DNA from 2 places in the Pseudacidovorax sp. DMC4 genome. Region 2 is predicted to be linked to the other one. Evidence: predicted binding sites of a transcription regulator. Region 2 holds the regulator's gene; the other holds the start of a gene.
The links. The regulator FNR, encoded in region 2, switches genes on or off when oxygen is low (the NO sensors DNR and NnrR bind a similar motif). The targets are predictions, from matches to a motif close to TTGATNNNNATCAA.
Positions count from the first base shown of each region.

Region 1: cydD (thiol reductant ABC exporter subunit CydD) is a predicted target of FNR. The motif match lies at 11,742-11,755, and genes of this name have one in related genera.

Region 1 is NZ_JBQUYR010000001.1:582,563-597,210, forward strand. Features, by position in the region: gene ACT54X_RS02665 (histidine phosphatase family protein) at 1-465, opposite strand, end outside; gene cobS (adenosylcobinamide-GDP ribazoletransferase) at 450-1,247, opposite strand; gene cobT (nicotinate-nucleotide--dimethylbenzimidazole phosphoribosyltransferase) at 1,255-2,322, opposite strand; gene ACT54X_RS02680 (cobyric acid synthase) at 2,421-3,887, opposite strand; gene ACT54X_RS02685 (threo-3-hydroxy-L-aspartate ammonia-lyase) at 4,071-5,054, shown strand; gene cydX (cytochrome bd-I oxidase subunit CydX) at 5,265-5,390, opposite strand; gene cydB (cytochrome d ubiquinol oxidase subunit II) at 5,434-6,588, opposite strand; gene ACT54X_RS02700 (cytochrome ubiquinol oxidase subunit I) at 6,608-8,197, opposite strand; gene cydC (thiol reductant ABC exporter subunit CydC) at 8,252-9,964, opposite strand; gene cydD (thiol reductant ABC exporter subunit CydD) at 9,992-11,671, opposite strand; gene ACT54X_RS02715 (hypothetical protein) at 11,886-12,122, opposite strand; gene ACT54X_RS02720 (IclR family transcriptional regulator domain-containing protein) at 12,192-12,962, opposite strand; gene pobA (4-hydroxybenzoate 3-monooxygenase) at 13,115-14,296, shown strand; gene ACT54X_RS02730 (alkaline phosphatase D family protein) at 14,266-14,648, opposite strand, start outside.
Region 2 is NZ_JBQUYR010000002.1:228,938-243,585, reverse strand. Features, by position in the region: gene ACT54X_RS04750 (SdrD B-like domain-containing protein) at 1-972, opposite strand, end outside; gene ACT54X_RS04745 (sulfite exporter TauE/SafE family protein) at 1,460-2,203, opposite strand; gene hemN (oxygen-independent coproporphyrinogen III oxidase) at 2,212-3,633, opposite strand; gene fnr (fumarate/nitrate reduction transcriptional regulator Fnr) at 3,826-4,545, shown strand; gene ACT54X_RS04730 (hypothetical protein) at 4,636-4,902, opposite strand; gene ACT54X_RS04725 (FixH family protein) at 5,012-5,308, opposite strand; gene ccoG (cytochrome c oxidase accessory protein CcoG) at 5,352-6,800, opposite strand; gene ccoP (cytochrome-c oxidase, cbb3-type subunit III) at 6,865-7,788, opposite strand; gene ACT54X_RS04710 (cbb3-type cytochrome oxidase subunit 3) at 7,826-7,966, opposite strand; gene ccoO (cytochrome-c oxidase, cbb3-type subunit II) at 7,986-8,618, opposite strand; gene ccoN (cytochrome-c oxidase, cbb3-type subunit I) at 8,638-10,077, opposite strand; gene ccoS (cbb3-type cytochrome oxidase assembly protein CcoS) at 10,146-10,283, opposite strand; gene ACT54X_RS04690 (heavy metal translocating P-type ATPase) at 10,296-12,659, opposite strand; gene ACT54X_RS04685 (universal stress protein) at 12,765-13,208, shown strand; gene ACT54X_RS04680 (universal stress protein) at 13,283-13,708, shown strand; gene ACT54X_RS04675 (malonate--CoA ligase) at 13,889-14,648, opposite strand, start outside.

The DNA of each region.
Region 1 (14,648 bases), on a different contig from region 2:
GGTGATCCAGAGTTCTGGCCGGCGCGCCTGATGCCATTCGTCCCAGGCGCCGCCGATGCGGTCCAGGAAGCGGTGCACGCTCTCGCCATGCAGCCCGGGTGGCGTCTCGCCGAAGTCCCCGGTCCACGTCTCCATGGCGTCACGGCCGATGTCCGACCACAGACGGCCCTCCCAGGCGCCGAAGTCCATCTCGGCCAGGCGTGGGTCGGTGCTCGGCATCAGGTCCGGACGCAGCGCATGGAGCGCAAGCGCCAGGTCCTGGCAGCGACGGGCGGGCGAGCAGCGCAATGCCACACCCTGCGGCAGCAGCCGCGCTGCCTGCGCCGCGGCCTCCTGCGTGGCCACCGGGTCGGCCTCGACCTCGGTGATGCCGTAGCACAGCCCCGGCGCCACCAGCACGCGCGCATGCCGCATCAGCCACAGCGCGGGCAGCGCGCCCTCCGCACGGTTCACCACGGCCGCCATGCCAGCGCCAGGTAGATCGCCAGCTCGCACAGCTGCTGCGTGGCGCCCAGTCCGTCGCCCGTGAAGCCGCCGAGCCGGCGCCGCAGCAGGCGGAACATCCACGCCGCCGCGGCTGCGCCCAACAGCAGCGCTGCAAGCCCGTTCAGCAGGCCCTGGGCGGCCAGCAGCAACAGGGCGGCAGGCACGGACCAGGCCAGGCCCACCGCCAGCGCCCCGGCCGGCAAGGCATCGGCCAGCGGCTTGGACTTGGAGGTCGCGCTGTCTCCCACATGCGCAAGGCCCCGGATGAGGATGAGGGGCGCCAGCCGCGACAGCACGTGTGCGGCGAGCAACGACGCCACCGCCGCCGCCGCGCCCTGCTCCGCCAGCGTGGCGAGCAGCGCCGTCTTGAGGCCCAGTGCCAGCACCAGCGCCAGCGCGCCGAAGCTGCCGATGCGCGAGTCCTTCATGATCTCCAGCGCGCGCTCGCGCTGCGCCGAACCACCGAGCCCATCGGCCGTGTCGGCCAGGCCGTCCTCGTGGAAGCCGCCGGTCGCCCAGACCGTCACGGCCGTGGCCAGCACGGCGGCAGCCAGGGCGCCCATGGGTCCGCGCAGGCCGGCCAGACCCAGCGCAAACACCATGGCCGCGATCAATCCGACCACCCAGCCGATGCCTGGAAAGTGCGCGGCGCTGGCCCGCAGCATCTGCGGGCTGTAGCCCACCCAGGCCGCCAGCCGGCCCGTGACCGGGATGCGGGTGAAGAACTGCAGCGCGAGCAGGAAGTGCCGCACGCCGTTCATGCGGGCCTCATTCCGACTGGCGCGACACGCCGGCCGACTCGAAGCTGGCCATCTCGCCCAGGATGCGGCAGGCCGATTCGAGCAGCGGCCAGGCCAGCGCGGCGCCGGAGCCCTCGCCCAGGCGCAGGCCCAGGTCCAGCAAGGGCTGCAGCCCCAGTGCCTGCAGCAGGCACGCATGTCCCGGCTCGGCCGAGCCATGGGCGGCGACACAGCGCTGCACCACCTGCGGCCGCAGACCCTGCGCCACCAGCACGGCGGCGCTGGCGATGAAGCCATCGACCACGATCACCCGCCGCTCCTCGGCCGCCTGAAGCACGGCGCCCACCAGCGTCGCGATCTCGAAGCCGCCGAAGGCGCACAGCGCCGCCAGCGGCCCCTGCGCATCCGCATGCCGCGCCAGCACTTGGCGCAGCACGGTGCGCTTGCGGGCCAGTCCGGCGGCATCGAGGCCGGTGCCGGGGCCGGTGCAGGCATCGATGTCCGCGCCCGTCAGGCGAGACAGCAGCAGTGCCGCGGCCGAACTGTTGCCGATGCCCATCTCGCCCAGCAGCAGCGCATTGCCGGGCAGCCCGCGCACCACCTCGCGGCCGTTGGCGATGGCCTGCGCGCATTGCTGCGGCGTCATGGCAGGGCCCTGCGATGCATCGGCCGTGCCGGCACCGACGCGGCGCGAGAGCAGGCCCGGCGCAGGCTCGAAGGGCTGGCGCACGCCGCAGTCCACGACGGTGAGCGCCAGCCCGTGCTGGCGTGCCAGCACGCTCACGGCCGCACCGCCGGCCAGGAAGTTGTGGACCATCTGCCAGGTCACGTCGGCCGGATAGGCCGACACGCCCTGCTGCGCCAGGCCATGGTCCGCAGCGCAGACCAGCACCTGGGGCTGTGTCAGTGTGGGCGTGGCGCTGCCGAGGATCAGGCCCAGGCGCAATGCCAGGACCTCCAGCCGGCCCAGGGCGCCCAGGGGCTTGGTCTTGTTGTCGATGGCAGCCTGCAGGCGCTCGGCCAGTGCGGCGTCGTGCAGGTCGGCAACGGGGGGCAGGTCGAGGTCCTGCAGCAAGGAGTCTGGTGAGAAGGTCATTTCAGTTTCAAGGGCGACGGCCGGGGGCACCAGCCGCCGCAGGCGCCTCTGTCAGTGTCCGTCAGGGGCGCTGAGCGCCGCCAAGTCCCGCCGCCGGGTCACGGGTCGATCAGCCCGGCCAGCACGCCGGGCGCGAAGTGTCGGTCGATGTAGTCGGCCAGGCCGTCGAAGGTGGCATCGAGCGTGGGCACCTGCGCGCCGAACAGCGCGCGCACCGCGCCCGCATCCTCGAACAGGCCGTGCAGGTAGAGGCCCAGCACGTTGCCCGCGGTGTTCTGCCAGCCCAGGCCATCGGGCAGCACCGGCTGACCCTGGGACGCCAGTTGCGGATGCACGCCGGTCTGGCCGTGGTGGATCTCGTAGCCCGCCAGCGGCACCTGGGCAAGCGCGGACCAGGGGCCGGTCACGGCCTCGAAACAGGTGCGGCGAAGGCGCACGGTCTTCTCCCGTGCGAACACGGTCACCAGCGGCAGCAGCCCCAGGCCGGGCGCGTTTCCGTCGATGCCATGCGGATCGACCAGCGCCTCGCCCAGCATCTGCAGGCCGCCGCAGATGCCCAGCACCCGCCCGCCCGCCGCGGCGTGCGCGGCGATGGCGCGGTCCAGGCCCTGGGCCCGCAGCCAGGCCAGGTCGCTGGCGGTGGCCTTGGAGCCCGGCAGCACGATCCAGTCGACGCCCGCCAGCGCCTCGGGCGTGCGCGCCCAGACGAGCCGCAGGCCCGGCACCTTCTTGAGCGGCTGGAATTCGTCGAGGTTGCTGATGCGCGGATAGGCGACCACGGCGACCGTGAGACCGCCGGGTGCACGGTCGCCGCTCGGCCGGTCGTCGAACACGCCGTCTTCCTCCGGCAGCCCGTGCTGCCACCACATGGGCAGCGTGGCGACGGTGGGCACGCCGGTGAGGCCCTGCAACTGCTCGGGGCCGGGTGCCAGCAGCGACGCGTCGCCGCGGAAGCGATTGAGCACGAAGCCGGTCAGACGGGTACGGTCGGCCTCCGGCATCAGCGCCCAGGTGCCGTAGAGATGCGCGAAGGCGCCGCCGCGGTCGATGTCGGTCACCAGCAGGCAGCGCGCATCGGCATGGCGGGCCATGCGCAGGTTGACGATGTCGCTGGCCATCAGGTTGATCTCGGCCGGCGAGCCGGCGCCTTCGAGCACCACCACGTCATGGTCGGCCGCCAGGCTGTCGAAGGCCTCGGCGATGCGCGGCCACACGGCGGCGCTGCGTTCGCGCCAGGGCGTGCGGGTCAGCACCTCGTGCACCTCGCCCATCAGGATCACCTGGCTGGCGGTGTCGCGCTCGGGCTTGAGCAGCAGCGGGTTCATGCGCACGTCCGGCACGGCACGCGCGGCCAGGGCCTGGAAATACTGGGCACTGCCGATCTCGCCGCCGTGGTCCGCGTCATGGCGGGCCGGCACCACGCGGGCGTTGTTGCTCATGTTCTGCGCCTTGAAGGGCGCCACCCGCAAGCCCTGCCGCGCATACCAGCGGCACAGCGCAGTGGCCAGCCAGCTCTTGCCGGCACCGCTGGTGGTGCCGAGGACCATGACGCAGCGCGCGCCCATCAGCGGCCTGGGCGCCATGCGCTGGGACGGATCGGCAAATGGAGGCAGCAGGCGCAGGGCATCGAAAAATCATAGCCGCCGCGGCATGGGCGATCCGGCCGGCGGGGCAGTCGGCCTGTTCTGCTGCAGTGCCCTTCGATCTGTTCCGGCTCCTGCGCGGTCCGGCGTGGCATGCTCCGGTGCATGACCGAGCTGACCCTCCCCACCTACGACGATGTGGCCGCTGCGGCCGCGCGCATCGACGGCCATGCCCACCGCACGCCCGTGATGCGCTCGCGCACCGCGGACGCCGAACTCGGCGCCCAGGTCTTCTTCAAGTGCGAGAACCTGCAGCGCATGGGCGCGTTCAAGTTCCGGGGTGCCTTCAACGCGCTGTCGAAGCTGGACGCCGCGCAGCGCCGCGCCGGCGTCGCGGCCTTCTCTTCGGGCAACCACGCGCAGGCCGTGGCGCTGGCCGCGCGCGAGCTGGGCATGCCGGCCGCCATCCTGATGCCCGAGGATGCGCCGGCCGCCAAGATCGCCGCCACCCGCGGCTACGGCGGCGAGGTCATCACCTACGACCGCTACACGCAGGACCGCGAGCAGCTGGCCCGCGGCCTGGCCGAGCAACGCGGCATGACGCTGATTCCGCCCTACGACCACCCGGACGTGCTCGCCGGCCAGGGCACGGCCGTCAAGGAGCTGATCGAGGACACGGGCCCGCTCGATGCGCTCTTCGTCTGCCTGGGCGGCGGCGGGCTGCTGTCGGGCTCGGCGCTGGCGGCGCGGGCGCTGTCATCCCAATGCAAGGTGTACGGCGTGGAGCCCGAGGCCGGCAACGATGGCCAGCAGTCGCTGCGCACCGGCCGCATCGTGCACATCGACACGCCCCGCACCATCGCCGACGGCGCGCAGACGCAGCACCTGGGCGCCTACACCTTCGCCATCATCCGCCGCGACGTCGACGACATCCTCACCGCCACCGACGCGCAGCTGGTCGAGGCCATGCGCTTCTTCTTCACGCGCATGAAGCTGGTGGTCGAACCCACCGGCTGCCTGGGCTTCGCGGCAGCACGGGCCATGAAGGACTCGCTGCGCGGCCAGCGCGTGGGCGTGATCCTGAGCGGCGGCAATGTGGACATGGCGCGCTTCAGCGCATTGATGGCGGAACCGGCCGGCACCCGCTGAGCCGCGCGGCAGGCAACAGGACTTCTGTTTTTCACGGCCCTTTGCGTGACCCACGCCGCATGAAACCGGCACGGCTACAAGAATCCAATGGCCGCGGAGCAGGCCACGCAAGTGCACCCGCGGAACTGGCTTTGCTAGGCCGCGGGGTGCGCCCCCCTCCAAGCCGAAGGCGCCAGAGAGGGGGGAGCCGCGAAGCGGCATGGGGGGTGTCTACTTCGGCGGGTCCAGCTTGTCATGGCGGATCGCATCGTCTTCCATCAGCTCGAACCACATCGCGTTGAGCACGGCGAAGGCCGCCGCGAGCGGCAGGCCGAGGAGCCAGGAGAAATACCACATGGTGTTGTTCCTTCGTGTTTGTAGATAAGCAGTGCAGGCACGCTCAGTAGGCGTGGCCGCGCTCCTCGCGGATCGCATCGGGATCGACCTTGCCGCGCATGACCGAGAACACCCAGCTGGTATAGGCCAGGATGATCGGCATGAAGACCAGCGTGCAGACGAGCATGATGAAGAGGGTGAGGTGGCTGGACGAGGCGTCCCACACGGTCAGGCTGGCCCGCGGGTCCAGCGACGAGGGCAGCAGGAAGGGAAACATCGACACGCCCACGCTGACGATCACGCCCGCAATGGCGAGGCCGCTGGCCAGCAGCGCCGACAATTCGCGCCGAGCCATGAAGCACAGGGCCGCAAGCAGCGCGCCCGCCACGCCCAGGGCCGGCACCAGCCACAGCGCCGGATGCGCCGCGTAGTTGGCGAACCAAGCGCCCTGCCCCACCGCCACCGTCTTGAGCAGCGGTGCCGAAGGGCCAACCGGGTTGATGGGGCTCGTGATCTCGTAGCCGCCCACGAAGCGCGCCAGCAGCAGGCCGGCCACCCCATACAACACAGCCGTCAGCGGCGCGGCCACGATGCCGATGCGGCGTGCCCGCTCGGCCACGGCGCCGCCCGTCTTCAGCTGCAGCCAGGCCGCGCCGTGCATGGCCAGCATGGCCACCGACAGCACACCGGCCAGCAGCGCATAGGGGTTGAGCAGGCCGAGGAAGCTGCCCTCGTAGAAGATGCGCATGTCGTCGCTGAAGCGGAAGGGCACACCCTGCAGCACATTGCCCAGCGCCACGCCGAAGATCAGCGCTGGCACGAAGCCACCGACGAAGAGCGCCCAGTCCCAGCGCGAGCGCCAGGCCGGGTCTTCCTTCTTGCTGCGGAACTTGAAGCCCACGGGCCGAAGGATCAGCGCCACCAGCGTGGCGAACATCGCCAGGTAGAAGCCCGAGAAGGAGACGGCATAGATGTGCGGCCAGGCGGCGAAGATGGCGCCACCGCCCAGGATCAGCCAGACCTGGTTGCCCTCCCACACCGGGCCGATGCTGTTGATGACGACGCGGCGCTCGGTGTCGTCGCGGCCGACGAAGGGCAGCAGCATGGCACTGCCCAGGTCGAAGCCGTCGGTGAGCGCGAAGCCCACCAGCAGCACGCCCAGCAGAGCCCACCAGATGAGGCGCAGGACGTCGTAGGAAATCAGTTCGTGAAGGATCATGATGCAGCTCCTGCGGTGATCAGCGCACCAGCGCCAGTTCGGGGGCGGCCTCGGCGCGCAGTGCGGCGGGCGGCGGCACGGGATGCTCCTGCGGCCCCTTGCGGATGGCCTGGAGCATCAGCTTCATCTCGATGACCAGCAGCACGCTGTAGATGGCCACGAAGCCCAGCAGCGTGGCCAGCACGGTGCCGGCGCCCAGGTTGGAGACGGCCACGCCCGTGGGCAGCACCCCTTCGATGATCCAGGGCTGGCGGCCGAACTCGGCCACGAACCAGCCGCATTCCGCGGCGATCCAGGGCAGCGGGATGGCCCACACCGCCACCTTCAGCAACCAGGGATGCGCCTCCAGCCGGCGACGCGCCGACAGCCAGAAGAAGGCCGCCGTGAGCACGATGAAGAACAGGCCCAGCGCGACCATGACGCGGAAGGTCCAGTACAGCGGCGCGACCTGCGGCACGGTGTCCCAGGCGGCCTTGGCGATCTGCTCGGGCGTGGCCTGGCGCGGATCGTCCACATAGCGCTTGAGCAGCAGCGCATAGCCCAGCTGCCGGCCGTTCGCCTCGAAGGCCGCCTTGGCTTCGGGCGGCACGGTGCCGCTGGCGCCGGCGGCGCGGATCTTCTGCAACGCGTCGTAGGCCACCACGCCCTCGCGGATGTTGACCTCGGCGCGCTTGACCAGGTCGTCGATGCCGGGAATTTCGGTGTCGAGCGAGCGCGTGCCGATCAGGCCCATGACCCAGGGAATGTGCACGGCGAAGTGCGTCTCGCGCGCCGCCTGGTCGGGGAAGCCGAAGGCGGTGAAGGCGGCGGGCGCGGGCTCGGTCTTCCACATCGCCTCGATGGCGGCGAGCTTCATCTTCTGGTGCTCGGTGGAGAGGTAGCCGCTCTCGTCGCCCAGCACCACCACCGACAGGGAGGCGGCCAGGCCGAAGGAGGCCGCAACGGTCATCGAGCGCTTGGCCAGGTGCACATGCCGACCCTTGAGCAGGTACCAGGCCGAGATGCCCAGCACGAAGAGCGCCGCCACCACGTAGGCGGCCGAGACCGTGTGCACGAACTTGGCCTGCGCCACCGGGTTGGTCAGCACGGCGAAGAAGTCGGTCACCTCCATGCGCATGGTCTGCGGGTTGAACTGCGCGCCCACCGGGTTTTGCATCCAGCCGTTGGCGATCAGGATCCACAGCGCCGACAGGTTGGAGCCCAGCGCCACGCACCAGGTCACGATCAGGTGCTTGAGCTTGGACAGCCGCTCCCAGCCGAAGAAGAACAGGCCGACGAAGGTGGCTTCGAGGAAGAAGGCCATCAGCCCCTCGATGGCCAGCGGCGCGCCGAACACGTCGCCCACGTAGTGGCTGTAGTAGCTCCAGTTCATGCCGAACTGGAACTCCATGACGATGCCGGTGGCCACGCCCATGGCGAAGTTGATGCCGAAGAGCAGGCCCCAGAACTTGGTCATGTCGCGCCAGAGGGTGCGGCCGGTCATGACGTAGACGGTCTCCATGATCGCGATCAGGATCGCGAGCCCGATGGTCAGGGGAACGAAGAGAAAGTGGTAGAGGGCCGTGACTGCGAACTGCAATCGTGAGAGGCCGACGATGTCGAGGTCCATGGTGAGACTCCTTCTGAAATGCTTGGCGTCGGAATGCGGGGAATGGCGATGGCCTCAGTCGTCGCGCAATGCGGCGAGGGCGGCGTCGAAGGCGGGTGTGCCGCGCCGCAGGTCGGCGCGCAACGCGCCGGCCTCGATGCAGAGCAGGCGGTCGGCGAGCCGCGCCTCGCGACGCAGATGGGTGGCGATGAGCAGCGTGCGGCCCTGCGCGCGCGCGTCCAGGCGGCGCAGAACCTCGCGGGCGGTGACGGCGTCGAGCGCCTCGGTCGGCTCGTCGAGCAGCCACAGCGGCGCGTCCTGCAGCAGCAGGCGGGCCAGCGACAGGCGGCGCATCTGGCCGCCCGACAGGCCCAGCCCGCCTTCGCCCAGGGAAGTGTCCAGGCCTTCGCGCAGGCGGGCGACATCCGCCTGCAGGCCGGCGTCGGCGAGCGCCGCGCTCAACTGCGCGTCGGTGGCGTGGGGTGCGGCAAGCGTGAGGTTGTCGCGCAGGCTGTCGCGGAAGAGCTCGGGCCGCTGGGTCATCCAGGTGGCGCGCGGTGCCTGGACCTGGCCGGCGACCGGCGCGCGTTCACCCGCCACCAGCGCGAGCAGCGTGGACTTACCGGCGCCACTGGGCCCGATGACTGCCACGCGCTCGCCGGACTGGATGTGCAGCGACGACAGTTGCAGGACGGGGCGTGCCCCGCCGTCTCGGCGCACCACGATCCCTTCGAGATGGATGCCGCCGTCGGCCGCGGCGCCAGGGCGGACCTGCGGCGCATCGCCCGACGGTGCGGACTCGGCCGCCGCCACGGCCGGCGCCAGCCGCCGGGCCGCCAGCCAGGTGCGGCCCGACTCCAGCGCGCCGCGGCGCAGCGCCGCCATCGGCTCGCCTGCGGCCAGCGCCATGAGCATCAGCAGCGCCGCGGCCGGCGCGCCGATGCGGCCCTGCTCCACCAGCCAGGCGGTCGCCAGCAGCACGCCCACCAGCGTGGCCGTGTGCATCAGTCCGTGCGCGAAGCTGGCCCGCGCTTCCAGCCCGGCCATGCGCAGGTCGGTGGCGGCCAGGCGCCTGTCGGCCTCGGCCAGCGCTTCGCACTGGGCCGTCAGCCTACCGGCCATGGCCAGTTCGGTCTGCCCCGCCACGAGGTCGACGGCACGGGCGCGCAGGCGCTCCAGCGCCAGAGCCCGGCGCACCGCCACGGGGCGGGCCCGGCGCGCGACCACCCATGCACTGCCCCAACCTGCCACCAGCAGCCAGGCGGCCAGGGCCAGGCCCAGCCGCAAGTCGTGCAAGCCGGCCACGACACCGGCCATCGCCGCCGCTGCCAGGCTGACGGCAAGCGGCACGGCCATGCGCAGGTAGAGGGCGTCGAGCGCATCGATGTCGGCCGTCAGACGCTGCAGCAGCCGCGCGGGACGCAGCAGCAGGCGTTGGGCCGCCTCGGGTTGCGCCCAGCCGCGCAGCAGACGCTCGCGCAGGCCGGCCAGCACGCCGAGCGTGGCGTCGTGCGTGACGAGCCGCTCGGCATAGCGCGCGCCGGTGCGGCCCAGGGCCAGCAGCCGGATGCCCGCCGAGGGCATGAAGACGTCGAACACCAGCGCCGTCGTCAGTTGCAAGCCGGCCAGCGCCGTCGCCGTGATGAACCAGCCCGACAGGCCCAGCAGGCCGATGCCGGCGAGGCTGGTGAGCACGGCCAGCCCGGCGCCCAGCCACAGCGCCCCGCGCCGCTGGCCGATGAAATGGCGGCGCAAAACCTGGAGATCGTGGGTGGCAGAACGGGTCATGGCGTGGGCTCCTGATGGATCGCGGCTTCAGGCCGCTTCGCGCAGCGGCGCCGCGTCGAGGCGGAGCACACGGTCCATGCGCGCAGCGAGGCGCGGGTCGTGGGTAGCCAGCACCAGCGTCCGGCCGCGACTCAGGGTGAGCAGCGCGTCGATGACGCGGTCGGCCGTCTCGGCATCGAGGTGGGCGGTGGGCTCGTCCGCCAGCAGCAGGCCGGCTTCGTCGTTCACGGCCAGCCGGGCCAGGGCGAGGCGGACGGCCTCGCCACCCGACAGGCCCACACCGGCCTCGCCAAGGCTCTGGCTGGGACGGCCGGCGGCCACGTCGGCGAGGCCTGCGAAATCGATGGCGCGGGCGACGGCCTGCGCGTCCGCGACCGGCCGACCCAGGTCCACGTTGGCGTCGAGGGAGCCGGCGAACACATGGGCACGCTGCCCCATCCAGCCCATCCGGCGGCGCAGGCCCGGCGCATGGGCTTCGTCCATGGGAACGCCGCCGATGAAAACCTGCCCCGCCTGCGGCGCGACAAGCCCGGCCAGCAGCGACAGCAGGGTCGTCTTGCCCCCACCACTGGGCGCGAGGATGGCCAGGCGTTCACCGGGGCGGACGTCGAGGTCGAACGCGTCGAGCACCGGCCGCTCGCCCGCCGGGGCAAAGCGCAGCCCCCGCACGCGCACGCCCAGCGCACCGGCAGGCGCCGGCTCTGCCGGCAGGGCAGCGTCAGACTGCCCGGGAAGCCTCGGCCCCGCGCCATCGAGTGACGCCAGCGCCTTGCGCGCGGCCTCCCCGGCCGCACGGTCATGCCACACGGCCGACAGCTCGCGCAGCGGTTCGAAGAAGGCGGGCGCCAGCAGCAGGATGAACAGGCCCTGCCCCAGGCTGAGCGTGCGGCCCCAGCTGCCGAACTGCAGATGCCCCAGCAGATGGAAGCCCACATAGACAGCCACCATGGCCACGCCCAGCGCGGCGAACAGCTCCAGCACCGCCGACGACAGGAAGGCGATGCGCAGCACGGCCATCGTGCGGCGGTGCAGATCCTGTGCCGAGGCCCTCAGCCGCAGCGCCGTGTGATCGACCGCGCCCAGCGCGCGCAGGGTGGAGAGGCCCCGCAGCCGGTCGAGCAGGAAGGCGTTCATGTCGCCCTGTCGCGCCAGTTGCGCTTCCGACGCGGCCTGTGCACGGCGGCCGACCAGCGCCATGAACAGTGGGATCAGCGGCGCGGCCACCACCAGGATGGCCGCGGCCACCCAGGACAGGGCACCCACCGCCAGCGCGATGGCGAGGGGCACCACCATGAGCCTCAGCCGCACGGGCTGGAAACGCGCCAACCAGGGCACGATGGCCTCGGCCTGCTCCGCCAGCGCGCTGGCCGCCAGGCCGGAGGCCGGCCGGTCGCGGTCGACCGGCGATCCGCCAGCGAGCGCCGCCGTTGCCGCGCGCCTCAGGGCACCGAGCGCCTGCCGCGCATCTTCAAAGGCGCGGCGCACACCCCATGCATCGAACGCCGCGCGCAGCAGCCCGACCGCCGCCACGCCACCCGCCAGCGCAAGCACGCCATGCAGGCCGCCGCCGTCGGCAAGCCTCTGGACCGCCCAGGCCAGCAGTGCCGCCTGCGGCAGCCACAGCAGGGCGGCCATCGCCTGCGCCGCGGCCGCCATCGACATCCGGCTCGGCAGCCGGTCGGGATCAACGGACGTGGATTCAGTCATGGCGAAGCGGTAAATGTTGAAATTTCAGTAATTACCGAAATTTCAATCATGATAAGTCGCCATGGGTCCGTTGACCCACCTCAAGCGGCAAAAGGTTTACTGCGACTGTAGGAATTGACTGGCGTCCAGGCGCACGACGCCAGCAGCCCCGGGGCTTGTGGTCGTGGCCTGGGCAATGGCGGCCGGCCGGCCCCGCCCTTCGGGCCGCGACGGCTCAGCCCACCTCGGCTTCGCGGGGAAAGCGTTCCATCATCTGCCGCCCCAATGGCGTGATGGCAGACACCGTGGCCGCCGGCTGGTGATGGCCGGACAAGGTCCGCACGGGACGGGGGATCACCGCCTGCACATGGCCGGCGAGCGCCAGCATGCGGATGGCGTCGATGTCGCCGCCCTCGGTGAAGGAAACAGGAAGCTGCGCGCTGGCCAAGCGGTGGAGAAGGGACAGAGGCATGGGCGAAATGTTGGGCCCGGCCGGGACCGGCGTCGCGCAACAAATTCACACAAAGTCAATTTTGCTTTATCAGAGCAGCGCCCGCAGTTCGCGCGCAGCCTCCGCGAGCAAGGGCAGCATGCTTCGTTCCAGCGCCTCGGGCGGCTGCAGCCCGCCCGACAGGACGAGGTTCAAGGCGGCCACGGTCCGGCCTTGCATGTCCCGCAGCGGCACCGCCAGGGCCTGCACGCCCAGTTCGTGTTCCTCGCTTGCCAGCGCATGGTCGTCCTTGCGGATCTGCGCCAGCCGCCGGCGCAGCTCTGCAGGCCGGGTCAAGGTGTGCGGCGTGAGCCGCGCGAGGCTGCGCCCCTTGAGCCAGGCCGAAAGCGCCGCCGGCGCCATGGCCGCCAGCAGCAGTTGCCCCGTCGACGTGGCATGCGCCGGCAGCCGGGCGCCCAGGTGCAGGCCGTAGGCCAGCACGCGCGAAGGCGCGCCATAGCTGCCGCTGCGGGCGACGATCACCACCTCCTCGCCATCGAGCACGACGGCGGAGAAGGACTCCCCCGTCTGTGCCGACAGCCGGTTGAGCGTGGGCTGCAGCGCCCGCGGCAGGCGCGACGAGGCCAGGTAGCTGCCGGAAAAACGCAGGACCCGCGGCGCCATCCAGAAATAGCTGCCGTCGGTCTCCAGGTAGCCCAGGTGCGCCAGCGTGAGCAGGTGCCGCCGCGCCGCCGCCCGGGTGAGCCCGGCACGCTGGGCGGCCAGCGTGGCGTTCAGGCGCTGACGCTCGGTGTCGAAGCTTTCGAGCACCGCCAGGCCCTTGGCTAGGCCCTCGATGAAGTCCGCCTTGGCGATGGTCATGGATCGGCTCCTTGGATCAGCGATGTTGCGCGATCATCGCGCAACCCAACGAATCATCGCGCGGCACAGCCTGACGGGCCGCCGGATCGGGACGGCTTTTTTCTACGCTTCGGCCCATCCCTTTGTTGCCCCTGGATCAGGAGACCCTTCCCATGCGTACCCAAGTCGCCATCATCGGCGCCGGCCCGGCCGGCCTGCTGCTGGGCCAACTGCTGCACGTTGCCGGCATCGACAACGTGATCGTCGAACGCCAGACCGGCGACTACGTGCTCGGCCGCATCCGCGCCGGCGTGCTGGAGCAGGTCACGATGGACCTGCTCAAGAAGGCCGGCGTCGATGCCCGTGCGCACGCAGAAGGCCTGCCGCACCACGGCATCGAGCTGCTCTTCCAGGGCCAGCGCCACCGCATCGACATGCACGCGCACACGCAGGGCCGGCAGGTGATGGTCTATGGCCAGACCGAGGTCACCCGCGATTTGATGGACGCCCGCGCCGCCGCCGGCCTGACCACCCTCTACGGTGCGGCCAATGTCAGCCTGCACGACTTCGACGGCGAGCGACCCCGCGTGCGCTACGAGAAGGACGGCGCCACGCACGAGCTCGAATGCGACTTCATTGCCGGCTGCGACGGCTACCACGGCGTGAGCCGTGCCAGCGTGCCGGCCAGCGCGGTCAAGCTCTACGAGAAGATCTATCCCTTCGGCTGGCTGGGCATGCTGGCGGACGTGCCGCCGGTGTCCGACGAGCTCATCTACTGCAACACCCCGCGCGGCTTCGCGCTGTGCAGCATGCGCAGCCGCACCCGCAGCCGCTACTACGTGCAGGTGCCGGTCGAAGAGAAGGTCGAGAACTGGAGCGACGACGCCTTCTGGAACGAGCTGCGCCTGCGCCTGGACCCGGAAGGCCGCGAGCGCCTGGTGACCGGCCCCGCGCTGGAAAAAAGCATCGCCCCGCTGCGCAGCTTCGTCGCCGAGCCGATGCGCTTCGGACGGCTGTTCCTGGCCGGCGATGCGGCGCACATCGTGCCGCCCACCGGCGCCAAGGGCCTGAACCTCGCGGCCTCGGACGTGGGTTACCTGTACCAGGCGCTGGAGCGCTACTACGGCGAGCGCAGCACCAGCGCGCTCGACCGCTATTCCGACCTCTGCCTGCGCCGCATCTGGAAGGCCGAGCGCTTCTCGTGGTGGTTCACCTCGCTGATGCACCGCTTCCCGGACACCGGCGACTTCGGCCAGAAGATCCAGGAGGCCGAGCTGGACTACCTGGTGCACTCGCCGGCGGCCTCGACCTCGCTGTCCGAGAACTACGTCGGCCTGCCGCTGGAATCGTTCTGAGCGGCACCCCGTGGACGCGGCCGGCGACTCGGCAGCGTCTCGCGGAGATGGATCGTGTCGAAGGCCGCGGCTTCCTGCCCGCGCAGGTGCAGCTCCAGCGCCAGCGTCCAGTGCCCGTCGGCGCCTTCGGACTGCCGGACGGCCAGCCAGCCTTCCCCGTCCCAGGCGCCCACGCCCTCGACCTGCAGCGTGAGGCCGCCAACGAGCGGAACCGACTCTTCGAGCAACACGGTGTCGGCCAACGAGTTGGCGAAGCGCATGGGTGCATGCAGGGGCGGTGCCACGATGGCGAGGCCCTGCAGGTCGAGCCCGATGTGCAGCCGCGCCACGGCCGAGCAGTGGTAGTCGCTGG
Region 2 (14,648 bases):
ATCGCCGAAATGCAGGTTGGGCTGTGCCGCATAGGCGCTGAAGCTGTGCCGGACGCCGCCGAGCCGCACGGCACCCTCGCCGAAGAGGCCAGCCGCGCTGCCCTGTGCGACGCCGGCCGTGCGCGTGCCGACGCTGCTGGCGACCAGGGTGGCGCGCAATCGCAGGTCGCCCTCGCGCAGTGGCCACGGATTGCGCCCGACCGATGCGGCCATGCTGCGCACATCCTTGCTGCCCGTGCCCTGGCCGGTCAGCCTGTCGGTGTAGTAGGCAGGAACATCGCTGGCCTGCTCGACCTGCAGGGCGGCGAAGAGGTCGCCATCGAGCTTGCGGGTCGTCCCCAGCCAGCTGCGGCTGCCCTGGCTGCGCTCGAAGGCGGGGTAAGGTCCGCCCACCATCCAGCCGCGCTGGCCGCTGCCCATGCGCCACTCGCCCCCGTCGTCGATGAGCCGCACGGACGCGCCCCGCAACGGGGTGGTGCCGAAGGCCAGCCGATCGTGACGGAGCAGGCCGTCGGTGCGTTCGGCATGGAAGTCGCCCACCGTGACATCGGCGAAGCGCCGGGGCGTCAGCGGCAGTCCCAGCACCCGCAGGGTGAACCGGCCGCCGCTGGGCTCGCTCGACATGCCCAGCGTGCCGGCGCCGTACAGGCTCGCCTCGGGATCGCCGCGGTAGGCGCGGCCGTCGAACTGCAGGGACCAATCCCCCAGATTGAGGGTCTCGCGCCGGTATTCGGCGCGGATGCCAGCCTCGGCGCCCCGCGAGGTGCCCGACCCCGTGGCCGCCGACCGGCCCCAGCCCGCGCGGGATTCCAGCAACCAGGCGCGCACGCCCTCGGGTGCCTCGGCGGCCGACGAGTTCTCCGCGTCGCCGGCCCCCGGCGGGGTGTCGTCCATGACCCGGTCGATGTAGGTGGGTGGCCCCTGCTCCAGTTGGCTGCGCAGCCGCGCCTGTTCCGCCTCGAAGCGGCTCATCGGCTGCACCCGGAGCTCTCCGCCCGCGATCGTCTGGGCAGCGCTCGGCACGAGGCCCGCGACGTAGACGCATGCCACAGCGGCCAGATGGATGGGGAGAAGGCGCAGCTGCACATGGAAGGGCTTCAACCCAGAACGCCCGGGTTGTGCGGACCGGCGCGGCGGCCCACGTCACGCGCTCGCAGCCAGCCGTGTGCGAGCGGATCGGAGGAGATGGAAGGGGTTGTCGAAGGAGGCGTCGACATGGCGGGCGCGTGGACTCCTGAAGCCTGGATGGTGGGGTGGCAGGGCGGGTCCCGCGCTGCACCAGCACCGGCCACCCCTGACTTGAAAACTCCTTCCGAAGGTATTCCGAAGTGCTTTGGCGCCCAAGAAACTTCTTGACAGGCGGTCTCGTCAGCAGCCCATAGCCGACAAAAGGTGATGAACCGTGAAGATTTGACTCAGCGTCCGGACCACGGCGGCTGGCCGATGCCGGTTGGCCGGTTCAGGCGCACCAGCGCGCGATGTCGTGCTGGAGGTCTGTCCACAGCGCGTAGGCCGCGACGGCCATGAGCAGGACCCCGGCGATGCGGCTGGCCCAGGCGGGCTGGGCGCCATCCGGTCCGCGCCGCAGCAGATGCCAGAGCCAGGGCACGCCGCTGAGTGCCGCCGCGCCCCCCAGCGCGAACAGGCCCATCACGAGGGCGCCCTGCAGCGGCTGCGACGCCAAGGCGGCGAGCATGAGGGCCGAATAGAGCATGCCGCAGGGCATGAGGACCCAGGCCGCGCCGAGCAGCAATCGGCGCGCCGGGCTGGCCGCGAGCGGCCGCAGCCGGCGCAACGTGGCCGCCCCGACCCGCGATGCCCACAGCGGTTGCCGCCCGGCGATGGCCAGCACCATGCCCCAGGCCAGGATGCCCGCGTGCAGCAGCACCCAGACCGGCCGCAACAGAGAGATGCCATCCCGGAGCCATGCCAACGTGTCGAACGCCGCGGCCACGACCGCGCCGGCGGCGGCATAGCCGAGCAGCCGCCCCAGCTGAAACGCCACGGATGGCGCGGCCGGGCGATGCGCCGCAGCAAGGCCTGGCCCGGAGGCATCCACGCGCACCAGCGGCACAGCCTCGCGCTGCACGGGACGCGGCGGCACGAGCGCAGCGCAGGCCGGCCCGCACATGACGGCGCAGTGGGGCGCGCCCGTCAAGCCCAGCAACAGGGCCGACACCGCGAGCGCACCGGAGGCGTCCATCACCCGCGTCAGATGATGCGCGAGAAGCGCGTGCGTGCGCGGTCGGCCTGCAGGTAGCGGTCGAACACCATGGCGATGGCGCGCACCACGTACCAGCCGGCCGGCGTGACCTCGAGTTCGCGCGCATCCAGGCGCACCAGCCCCTGTTCCGCCAGGGGCTGCAACGCCTGCAGCTCGGCCGCGAAGTACTGGCGGAAGTCCACCAGATTGGCGGCGCCCATGGCCTCGAAGTCGATGCGGCCCTGGCACATGATGGCCATGATGACCGCGCGGCGCACCACGTCGTCGCGGCCCAGGGCCAGGCCGCGCACCACGGGCAGTTGGCCCTGCTGCAGGCGGTCGCGGTAGTCCTCCAGCGTCTTGGCGTTCTGGCTGTAGCTGGCACCGACGCGGCCGATGGCCGAGACGCCCAGGCCGATGATGTCGCAGTCGGGCTGGGTGCTGTAGCCCTGGAAGTTGCGGTGCAGCCGGCCCTGGCGCTTGGCGATGGCCAGGGCATCCTCGGGCACCGCGAAATGGTCCATGCCGATGTAGACATAGCCCGCCTCGCCGAACACGCCGATGGCACGCGACAGCATGTCGATCTTCGTGGCAGCGTCGGGCAGCTCCTGCGACAGGATCCGCCGCTGCGGCTTGAAGCGCTCGGGCAGATGGGCGTAGGCGTACAGGGCGATGCGGTCGGGCCGCAGCTCCACCACCTGCGCCAGCGTGCGCTCGAAGGACGTGCTGTTCTGCCGCGGCAGACCGTAGATCAGGTCGGCGTTGATCGAGGTGAAACCCAGCCGTCGTGCCGCTGCCATCAGCGCGAAGACCTCGGACGCGGGCTGGATGCGGTGCACCGCCTTCTGGACCTGCGCATCGAAGTCCTGGATACCGAAGCTCAGGCGGTTGAAGCCCAGCGCCGCCAGGTGCGCAAGCCGGGCCTCATCGACCGTGCGCGGGTCGACCTCGATGGAGCATTCGGCGCCGGGCAGGAAGTCGAAGGACTCGCGCAGCGCCGTCATCAGGGTGGACAGCTCCTCGTCGCTGAAGAAGGTGGGCGTGCCACCACCCAGGTGCAGCTGGCTCACCGGCTCGCCCCGGCCGAGTTCGGCCACCTGCAGCCGCAGCTCGCACAACAGGTCCTGCAGGTATTCCGCCGCGCGCTCGTGGTGGCGCGTGATGATCTTGTTGCAGGCGCAGTAGTAGCAGAGCGACTCGCAGAACGGGATGTGCACGTACAGCGACAGCGGCAGCGCACGGGCGCCGGCCGCTTCGCGGCGCTGGACCAGGGCCTGGGCATACTCAGCGGGGCCGAAGGCCTCCACGAAGCGGTCGGCGGTCGGGTAGGAGGTGTAGCGCGGGCCCGGCACGTCGAAACGGCGCAGCAGCGACGTCGACAGCACCGCGGGCTCGGCCGCGCAGGAGGACGGGATGGGCAGGGAACTCATCGCAGCAGGAGGGCACAGCAGCGCCAGGGTTGTTGCCTCTAATGTGCGTTCGAAGCCATGATCGGCGCTTGATCCACATCAAACAGAAAGTTGATCGCTGTCGGAGAATGACTGACACGGGAGCTTTCGGACGCCACAGACCCCACGAGCGAGGCGTCGGGCCGTCCCCCACCCTACAGAGTCGGACACACCATGACCCCAGAATCCATCAAAGTCGCTTGTTCCAACTGCAACCTGCGCGAGTTGTGCATGCCCGTGGGCCTGTCGCCGGAGGAACTGCAGCGACTGGATTCGCTGGTCGCCACGCGCCGCAAGGTGCGCCGCAAGGAACTGCTGTTCCACAACGGCGAGCAGTTCGTCTCGCTCTACGCCATCCGCACCGGCGTGTTCAAGACCCGCATCACCTCGGAGGACGGCCGCGACCAGGTCACCGGTTTCCAGATGGCCGGCGAGATCATCGGCCTGGACGGCATCGTCAACGACCGCCACACCTGCGACGCCGTGGCGCTGGAGGATTCCGAGGTCTGCGTGATGCCCTTCGACCGCATCGAGGAACTGTCGCGCGAGGTGTCGGCGCTGCAGCGCCATGTGCACCAGATCATGAGCCGCGAGATCGTGCGCGAGCATGGCGTGATGCTGCTGCTGGGCAGCATGCGGGCCGAGGAGCGCCTGGCCGCCTTCCTGCTGAACCTGGTGCAGCGCCTGCATGCGCGCGGCTTCTCGGCCTCCGAGCTGGTGCTGCGCATGACCCGCGAGGAAATCGGCAGCTACCTGGGCCTCAAGCTCGAGACGGTGAGCCGCACCCTGTCCAAGTTCGTCGACGACGGCATCGTGGAGGTGAACCAGCGGCATGTGCGCATCCTCGATGCGGAGGCGCTACGGCGGATGGTGAACCCCACGGTCTGCGCCTGAGGCGCGAACGGCGGCCGGCTCGCGCAAGTCGACCGCCGCATCGGCAGACGAGAGGGACGCCACGGCGTCCCTTTTTCATTGCTGGGATCTTCAGGCCGGCCCGCCCGGCCCCGGCTGCGCATTGACCTGGGCCGGCGTGCGCATCAGCAGTGCCGTGGTCGCGCTGCACACCATGGTCACGACCCAGAAGCCGAAAAAGCCCAGCGCGTAGATGGCCTGCCGCGGCATCTCCAGCACATGGCCGAACCAGCGCAATTCCGCCGGATCGACGAAGCCGAAGACCAGGAACTCCATCAGGCAGGCGGCCAGGAAGGCCGGCCAGGCGATGGCCATCAGGCAGTGAGGCTGGCGCAGCATGCGAGGAGTCTCCGTCTTCTGGTTTGCGGGGCGCCGACGTCCCCGCGGGCGGCCGCGCAACGGGGCCTGCCTGGGCGTGGAGGGCCGTGCCGGTGAGCGACGCGCCATGTCAAGGCTGCGCGGGAGGCAGGTTCCGCGTGGGGGTCGTCACGTGGTTGCGGGCCTGCTGCGCCGGCGTCAGCGCACGCTGGGCCTCCAGGGTGCGGTTGATCTCGATGCCCCGGCGGTAGTAGTCCGCCTCGATCACCGGATCGGGGCTGTGCACCGCCAGCCACAGCGTGGCAAAGCCGGCCACCACCACCACCGCCGGACCGCCCACCACCATCCACATCAGCGGATGGCGCCACCAGGGACCGCTGGAGGGCTCGACCAGGGAGGCGGAAGCAAGCGTCGTCGGGTTCGTCATGGGGTCCTCGTCGTGATGGATGCGAAGTCGATGCGTCGGGCAGTCAGCGCGGCACCAGGAAGGCGGCCTTCTCGGCCACATGGGCGCCGCCGCCCTCCTCGCCCACCTCGATGCGCACGCTGTGCGAACCGGGGGCGGCACTGCCGTAGGGAATGCTCAGCCGCACGGCCACCCAGCGGGCCTCGGCCGGGCCGACTTCCACCGGCGTGTCGGGCGAGACGGCGATGCCATCGAGCCCCTGCGCCGCCAGGCGGTACTTCTGTGGGCGCTCGGTGGCATTCATGATCTGCAGGCGGTAGACGTTCTCCAGCCGGCCGCCTTCGGCGATGCGGGCCAGCGACGCCCGGTCGCGCACCACGTCCACCTTCAGCGGCGTGCGGGCCACCAGGCTGACGAGCATGCCCACCACCAGCAGCATCAGCACCGAGGCATAGATGAGCACGCGCGGCCGCAGCACGCGGCGCCACAGCTGCGCGCGGCTCCAGTGGCCGGCCATGCCGTTGACCGTGTCGTAGCGGATGAGGCCCTTCGGGTAGTTCATTTTCTCCATCACGGTGTTGCAGGCGTCCACGCACTGGCCGCAGCCGATGCATTCGTACTGCAGGCCCTGGCGGATGTCGATGCCCGTGGGGCAGACCTGCACGCACAGGTCGCAGTCGATGCATTCGCCCAGGCCGCGGGCCTTGTAGTCCACGCTGCGGCCCCGCGGCGCCCGCGGCTCGCCGCGGCCAGGGTCGTAGGTGACGATCAGCGTGTCGCGGTCGAACATGGCGCTCTGGAAGCGCGCATAGGGGCACATGTACTTGCACACCTGCTCGCGCATGAAGCCGGCGTTGCCGTAGGTGGCGAAGGCATAGAAGAAGACCCAGAACACCTCCCAGGAGCCCATCTGCGTCTGCAGGAAGGCCAGGCCCAGCTCACGCACCGGCGTGAAGTAGCCCACGAAGGTGAAGCCGGTCCACATGGCGATGGCGATCCACACGATGTGCTTGTAGGCCTTCTTGACCAGCTTCTCCATCGAGAGCGATTCGCCGTCCAGCCGCATGCGCGCCGTGCGGCTGCCTTCGATCTTCTGCTCCACCCACATGAAGATCTCGGAGTACACCGTCTGCGGGCAGGCATAGCCGCACCACAGCCGCCCCGCCACTGCGGTGAAAAGGAAAAGCGACAGCGCCGAGATGACCAGCAGGCCCGACAGGTAGATCAGGTCCTGCGGATACAGCACCAGCCCGAACAGGTAGAAGCGCCGCGATGCCAGGTCGAACAGCACCGCCTGCCGCTCGCCCCAACTCAGCCACGGCAGGCCGTAGAACACCAGCTGCGTGGCGAACACCATGGCCCAGCGCCAGCGCGCGAACAGGCCCTGCACCGCGCGCGGGTAGATCTTCTTGCTCGCGGCGTACAGCGACACGGCCTCCTCGGCCGGCGGCTCGGCGGCAATGGGGATGACGCGCCGAGGGTTGGGCGTGGGCGCGTTGGAGGATGCGGACATGGCGTTGGGGCGCCCGCGGGCGCCTTCGTTCGTGGGGATCAGGCTCGGAGGGTCATGAAGCCACTCAAGGCTTGGCCGACGCCGTGGTGGCGTTGTGGGACAGGCCCCAGACGTAACTCGCGAGCACGCGGATTTGCGCCTCGGTCAGCCGCTCGTTCTGCGCCGGCATCACGTTCTGCTTGCCGTTGTTGACCATGGCCATGATGGCGGCCTCGCCGTAGCCGTGCAGCCAGATGTTGTCGTTGAGCCGCGGGGCGCCCAGCGCCTGGTTGCCGCCGCCGTCGGCGCCATGGCAGGCCGCACAGACCGCGAACTTGGCCTTGCCCAGGCCGGCGCGCACCGAGTCGTGCGGGCTGCCCGACAGGCTGAGCACGTAGTTGGCCACGTTCTTCACGTCGTCCGCGCTGCCCACGGCCGCGGCCATGGGCGGCATGACGCCGACGCGGCCCATCGTGATGGTCTCGATGATCTTGTCGGGCGTGCCGCCGTGCAGCCAGTCGTTGTCGGTCAGGTTGGGAAAGCCCTTGCTGCCCCGCGCGTCCGAGCCGTGGCACTGGGCGCAGTTGTTCATGAACAGCCGCTCGCCGATGGCGCGCGCTGCGGGGTCGGCGGCCACCTGCTCCACCGGCGCACTGGCGAAGCGCGCATAGACGGGGGCCAGCTCCGCATTGGCCTTCTCGACCTCGGCCTTGTACTCGCCGGCCGAGCTCCAGCCCAGCTTGCCCTGCACACTGCCCAGGCCGGGGAAGAAGGCCAGGTAGCCCACCGCGAAGACGATGGTGATGATGAACAGGCCCACCCACCACAGCGGCAGCGGGTTGTTGGCCTCGCGCAGGTCCTCGTCCCAGACGTGGCCGGTGGTGTTGTCCTTGTCGGCGACGACGCGCTTGCGCGCCGTCATCCACAGCAGGATCGCGCAGCCCAGGATGCTCAGCACCGTGGCGGCGATGACGTAGTTCGACCAGAAGTTGTTGATGAAGTCGCTCATCGTGATCTCTCTCGTTCGATGCGTTGGCGCGGTGCGCTCAGTCCTGCTCGAAGGGCAGGCGTGCTGCCTCCTCGAAGCCGGCACGGTTGCGCCGCGCATAGGCCCAGGCCACGATGCCCAGGAAGAGCACGAAGCACACGACAGTGGCGATGGAACGCAGGGTGGTCAGGTCCATGATGTGGGTACTCCTCGTTCGCTTACTTCAGGGCACGGCCCAGCGACTGCAGGTAGGCGATGGTGGCTTCCATTTCGGTCTTGCCTTCGACGGCAGCCTGCGCGCCGGCGATGTCCTCGTCGGTGTAGGGCACGCCCACCTTGCGCAGGGCCCGCATGTGGGACGGCAGGGCCGCGGCGTCCACGGTGTTCTTCTCCAGCCAGCTGTAGGCGGGCATGTTGGACTCGGGCACCACGTCACGCGGGTTGTTCAGGTGGATGCGGTGCCACTCGTCGCTGTACTTGCCGCCCACGCGCTGCAGGTCGGGGCCGGTGCGCTTGCTGCCCCACTGGAAGGGGTGGTCGTACACGAACTCGCCGGCCACCGAGTAGTGGCCATAGCGCAGCGTCTCGGCGCGGAAGGGGCGGATCATCTGCGAGTGGCAGTTGTAGCAACCCTCGCGCAGGTAGATGTCGCGGCCGGCCAGCTGCAGCGCCGTGTAGGGCTTGAGGCCGGCGATGGGCTCGGTGGTGGACTTCTGGAAGAACAGCGGCACGATCTCCACCAGGCCGCCGACGGCGACGACCAGCAGGATCAGCACGATCATCAGGAAGTTGTTCGTCTCGACCTTCTCATGCGAGAAGCCGGTGGACGTGGAGGGCGTCGTCTGGCTCATGTTCTTGTGCTCCGTTCGTTCAGGCATGCGCCGCTTGCGGGGCCGGGATGGTGGCGCGCACCGCACGGCCCGAGATCACGGTCATCCACACGTTCCAGGCCATGACCAGCATGCCGCCCAGGTACAGCAGGCCGCCCAGCAGGCGCACCACGTAGAAGGGGAAGGTGGCCTTCACGCCTTCGGCGAAGGTGTAGGTGAGCGTGCCGTCGGGGTTGATCGCGCGCCACATCAGGCCCTGCATCACGCCGGCGATCCACATGGCGGCGATGTAGAGCACGATGCCGATGGTGGCCATCCAGAAGTGCAGCTCGATGGCCTTGATGCTGTGCATCGTGGTGCGGCCCCACATGCGCGGGATCAGGTAGTAGAGCGAGCCCATCGAGATCAGGCCCACCCAGCCGAGGGCGCCGGAGTGCACGTGGCCGATGGTCCAGTCGGTGTAGTGGCTGAGGGCGTTGACCGTCTTGATGGACATCATCGGGCCCTCGAAGGTGGACATGCCGTAGAAGGACAGGGCCACGATCAGGAAGCGCAGGATCGGATCGGTGCGCAGCTTGTGCCAGGCACCCGACAGGGTCATGATGCCGTTGATCATCCCGCCCCAGCTGGGCGCCAGCAGGATCAGCGAGAACAGCATGCCCAGCGACTGCGTCCAGTCCGGCAGCGCGGTGTAGTGCAGGTGGTGCGGACCCGCCCACATGTAGGTGAAGATCAGCGCCCAGAAGTGCACGATCGACAGGCGGTAGCTGTAGACCGGGCGCTCGGCCTGCTTGGGGATGTAGTAGTACATCATCCCCAGGAAGCCGGCGGTGAGAAAGAAGCCCACCGCGTTATGGCCGTACCACCACTGCACCATGGCGTCCTGCACGCCGGCATAGGCCGAGTAGCTCTTCATCCAGCCCGCGGGCACCTCGGCGCTGTTGACCACATGCAGCAGGGCCACCGCGATGATGAAGGCACCGTAGAACCAGTTGGCCACATAGATGTGCTTGACCTTGCGCGTGCCCACCGTGCCGAAGAACACGATGGCATACGACACCCAGACCAGCGTGATCAGGATGTCGATGGGCCATTCGAGCTCGGCGTATTCCTTGCCGGTGGTGTAGCCCAGCGGCAGGCTGATGGCCGCAGCCACGATGACGGCCTGCCAGCCCCAGAAGGTGAAGGCCGCCAGGCCAGGCGCGAACAGCCGCGTCTGGCAGGTGCGCTGCACCACGTGGTAGCTGGTGGCAAAGAGCGCGCAACCGCCGAAGGCGAAGATGACCGCGTTGGTGTGCAGCGGCCGCAGGCGTCCGTAGCTCAGCCAGGGAATGCCGAGGTTGAGATCGGGCCAGGTCAGCTGGGCGGCGATGATCACGCCGACGAGCATGCCGACCACGCCCCAGGCCACGGCCATCAGCGAGAACTGGCGCACGACCGTGTCGTTGTAGAGCGCCGCAGGTGAGTGGGAGGACTGCATCTTGGGAACCAGGTTGAGGAACTTGTAGGCAGTGTCCGACTCGGTTCCCGCCGGTCGATTGACGGAGATCAATCGCTTTGCAGAATGCGCGCGCCTTCCTGTTCCACGTCATCGAACTGGCCGCGCTCCACGGCCCACCACAGGCCCGCGATGATCAGCAGCACCAGCAGCACCGACAGCGGCACGAGCACGAAGAGGATGTCCATGGCCCTTCCCCCTCAGCCTTGCGGCACCAGCGTGGCATCCGCAGGCATGCGCTCCGCCGAGGCCACTGTCGGTTGGATTCCGCCGGCATCCATGCGCGACAGGCGTGCACTGTTGAGCACCACCACCAGCGAGCTGAGCGCCATGCCCAGGCCAGCCAGCCAGGCCGGCAGCCAGCCTGCCAGCGCCAGGGGCACGCACAGCGCGTTGTAGGCCGCGGACCCGACCAGGTTCTGTCGCACGATGCGCAACGTGCGCCGCGCCTGTGCCACGGTGTCGGGCACCGCCTGCAGCGAATCGGCCAGCACCACGAAGTCGGCGCGCGCCTGCGTGAGCGGCACGGCATTGCCGAAGGCGAAGGAGGCGTCGGCCTGCGCGATCACCGGCCCGTCGTTGAGACCGTCGCCCACCATGGCGACCGCCCTGCCCTGCGCCTGCAGGCGGCGCACCTCGTGCAGCTTGTCCTCGGGGCTGCAGCCGCCGCGTGCCGTGTCGATGCCGGCGCTGGCCGCCAGCCGCTGCGCGGCGGCCTCGCGGTCGCCGGAAAGCAGGCGTGGCACCAAGCCCTGGGCCTTGAGCCGCGCGATCGCCTCCGGCGCTTCGGGCCGCAGGTCTTCGGCGAGCGCGAAGCTGGCCACCCACCCCTCGTCGTCGCGCAGGTGGACCTGCATGGCGTCGGTCTGCAGCGCACGGGCCTCGCAGAAGGCCGCACTGCCCAGCCGCACATGGCGCGCGGGCGCATCGCCCTGCTGCGGCCGCAGGAGGCCCTGCACGCCCTGCCCGTGCAGTTCCTGCATTGCCTCGGCACGCCACGCGGGCGGAACGCGACGCTGCGCGTCCCAGGCCTGGCGCAACGCCCGTGCGGCCGGGTGCAGCGAACCTTCGGCCAGTGCCACCGCGAGTTCGAGTGCGTCGCCGGGCAGCGTGCCGCGGCGGCTGTAGACCCGGTCCAGCCGCGGCGTGCCGCGCGTGAGTGTTCCGGTCTTGTCGAAGACCACCGTCTGCGCCGTGGCCAGCGATTCCAGCGCCTGCATGTGGGCCACCAGCACGCCACGCCGTGCCAGCGCGCCTGCGCTGGCCAGCATGGCCGCGGGCGTCGCCAGCGAGAGCGCGCAGGGACAGGTCACGATCAGCACCGAGACCGCGACCATCAGCGCATGACCCGGGTCCACCGGCCACCACCACAGCGCCGCACCGCCCGCCGCGAGCACCACCGCCAGCAGGAAGGGCCGCGCGATGCGGTCGGCCATCGCGGCCAGCCGCGGGCGCTGCATGGCTGCGCTTTCCATGAGCGCCACGATCTGCGCGAAGCGCGTGCCGCTGCCCACCTGCCGCACGAGCACCAGCACGGGCGCCGACAGGTTGTGGCTGCCGGCATGCACCGTCTCGCCATAGGGCTTGGCCACGGGGCGCGACTCGCCGGTCAGCAGCGCCTCGTCGGCCAGCGTGTCGCCGTCGACCACGATGCCGTCGACGGGAAAGGCCTCGCCCGGCCGCACGCGCAGCACGTCGCCCACCTGCACGCGGCGCAACGGCACGCGCTCGAAGCCGCCGTGGATCTGCCGCCGCTCGGCCGTCTCCGGCAGGCGGCCGGCCAGCGCATCGAGCGCACCCGCCGTGCGGTCGCGCAGCCGAGACTCCAGCCAGCGGCCGGTGAGCAGGAAGAACACGAACATGGTGAGCGAGTCGAAGTACACCTCGTGGCCCAGCGCACCGTCGGGGTCGAAGGTGCCCGCCGTGCTGACCACGAAGGCGATGGCCATGCCCAGCGCCACGGGCACGTCCATGCCGATGCGGCCGTGGCGCAGATCGCGCCAGGCGCTGCCGAAGAAGGGACCGCAGGCGAAGGCCATGACGGGCAGCGTGAGCACCCACGAGGCCCAGCGCAGCAGGCGCTCGATGTCGGGCGTCATCTCGCCCGGGCCGGCCACGTAGGCCGGCAGCGCATACATCATCACCTGCATCATGCACAGGCCGGCCACCAGCCAGCGGAAGAGCGCGCGCCTTGCTTCCTTCTGCCGTGCAATGCGCAGCGAGGCATCGGCGGCGGGCGCGAAGCGGTAGCCCGCCTCGGCCACCGCGGCGAACCAGCGCGAGGGCTGCACCTGCGAGGGTGACCACACCACGCGCGCACGGCGGCTCGCGGCATTGACCGTCACCTTGCGCACGCCGGGCAGGCGCAGCAGGGCGTCCTCGATGGTGAAGGCGCAGGCTGCGCAGTGGATGCCTTCCACGCAGACCTGCGACTCCCAGTCACCGCCCGCGCGCAGTTCGTGGCCGAAGGCCGGCCATTCGGCCGGGTCGTCGAGGGCCGTGCGGGCCTGAACGTCGGCTTCCGTCGGTGCGCTGGCGGAGCCTAGAGGAAGGGCAGGTTGCATGGTCCGATGCTGCGCGCACGCACCCTCGCAGGCCTTGACCCTGGTCAAGTTTCGGCAGTGCCGGGCTGCCTATGCTGGAGCCACATCAACACGGAGCCTCAGACCATGTACCAGCGCATCCTCGTCCCCACCGACAGCTCGAGCCTGTCGAAGAAAGCCGTCCAGCACGCCACCGCGCTCGCCCAGACCTGCGGCGCCGAGATCGTGGTGCTGAACGTGGTGCCGCGCTACCCGGTGAGCTATCTCGAAGGCGCCGTGGTGTTCGAGACGCAGGACGTCGCGCGCATCGAGAAGCAATGGTCCGAGCAGGCCCGCGAGCTGGTGGACAAGGTGGTGGCCCAGGTGCAGGCCAAGGGCGTGAAGGCGCGGGCCGCGGTGGTCAAGTCCGACCTGGTGGCCGAGTCGATCATCAGCGCCGCGCGCAAGCACAAGGCCGATCTGATCGTGATGGCCTCGCACGGCCGCAAGGGCATCAAGCGGCTGCTGCTGGGCAGCGAGACCCAGCACGTGCTCACCCATTCCACATTGCCCGTGCTGGTATTGCGCTGAGCGCGGTCCCCAACAGCCACACTGGGCTGCGCCCTCGTGGCGCATGTCCTCACCCCAGAAAAGGAGCAAGAGCAATGAAGATCGTCGTCGCCGTGGATGGCAGTGAGTTCACCCGCAAGGCACTGGACTACATCGCCGCCCAGCGAAGCATGTTCGTCGATGGCCATGAGCTGGTGCTGGTGCATGTGTGCCCGGCCATCCCGCCGCATGCCAGCCGCCACATCGCGAAGGACACCCTGGCCGAGTACTACAAGGAAGAAGGCGCCAAGGTGATCGATCCGGTGAAGCAGCAGCTGCAGGGCCTGGGCATCGCCAACGCCTCGGTGCAGACCCGCCATGGGCAGGCCGCCGAGGAGATCGTGCGTGCCGCAGAGGAATGCGGCGCGGGCCTGGTCGTCATGGGCACGCACGGCCATGGCACCCTGGGCCGCGCGCTGATGGGCTCGGTGGCCACCAAGGTGATCGCCGAGAGCGACCTGCCGGTGCTGCTCGTGCAGTGAACCTGCGCCACCCCCCATGCCGCTTCGCGGCTCCCCCCTCTCTGGCGCCTTCGGCTTGGAGGGGGGCGCACCCGGAGGCCTGGCAAAGCCAGTTCCTCGGGTGCTCTCGCATGGCCTGCTCCGCGGCCCTTCGATCAATCGGGCTGCGCCGGTTTCATGCTGGGCGGGCCGCTTGCCGAATCAGGTGAATAGTGTCTTGTGCTGGTCGCGAAGCAAGGCCTTCTGCACCTTGCCCATCTGGTTGCGCGGCAGTTCGTCGACGACGAAGCAGCGCTTGGGGATCTTGAAGTTGGCCAGCTTGGACTTGAGCTCGGCCACGATGGCGTCGGCGTCGGGCGAGGCGCCCGGCTTGCCCACCACCACCGCCACGCCCACCTCGCCGAAGTCGGGATGCGGCACCCCCACCACCGCGCTCTCGGCCACGCCGGGCATCTCGTTGATGTAGCCCTCGATCTCGGCCGGGTACACGTTGTAGCCGCCGCTGATGATCAGGTCCTTGCTGCGGCCCACGATGGTCACATAGCCCAGCGTGTCGACCTTGCCCACGTCGCCGGTCTTGAAGAAGCCGTCGGGCGTGAACTCTTCCTTGGTCTTCTCGGGCATGCGCCAGTAGCCGGCGAACACATTCGGGCCGGCCACCTCGATGTTGCCGATCTCGTCGCGATCGCAGTCGCGCGGCGGCTTGCCGTCTTCATAGGCCCGCACCCGCAGCTTGACGCCCGGCAGCGGAAAGCCCACCGTGCCGCCGCGCCGCGCGCCCTGCACCGAGGTGTAGGGATTGGAGGTCAGCATGATGGTTTCGCTCATGCCGTAGCGCTCCAGGATGGTGTGGCCGGTGCGGGTCTGCCAGTCATTGAAGGTCTCGATGAGCAGCGGCGCCGAGCCGCTGATGAACAGGCGCATGTTGTCGCAGGCCGCCAGGCTCAGCGTGGGCTCGGCC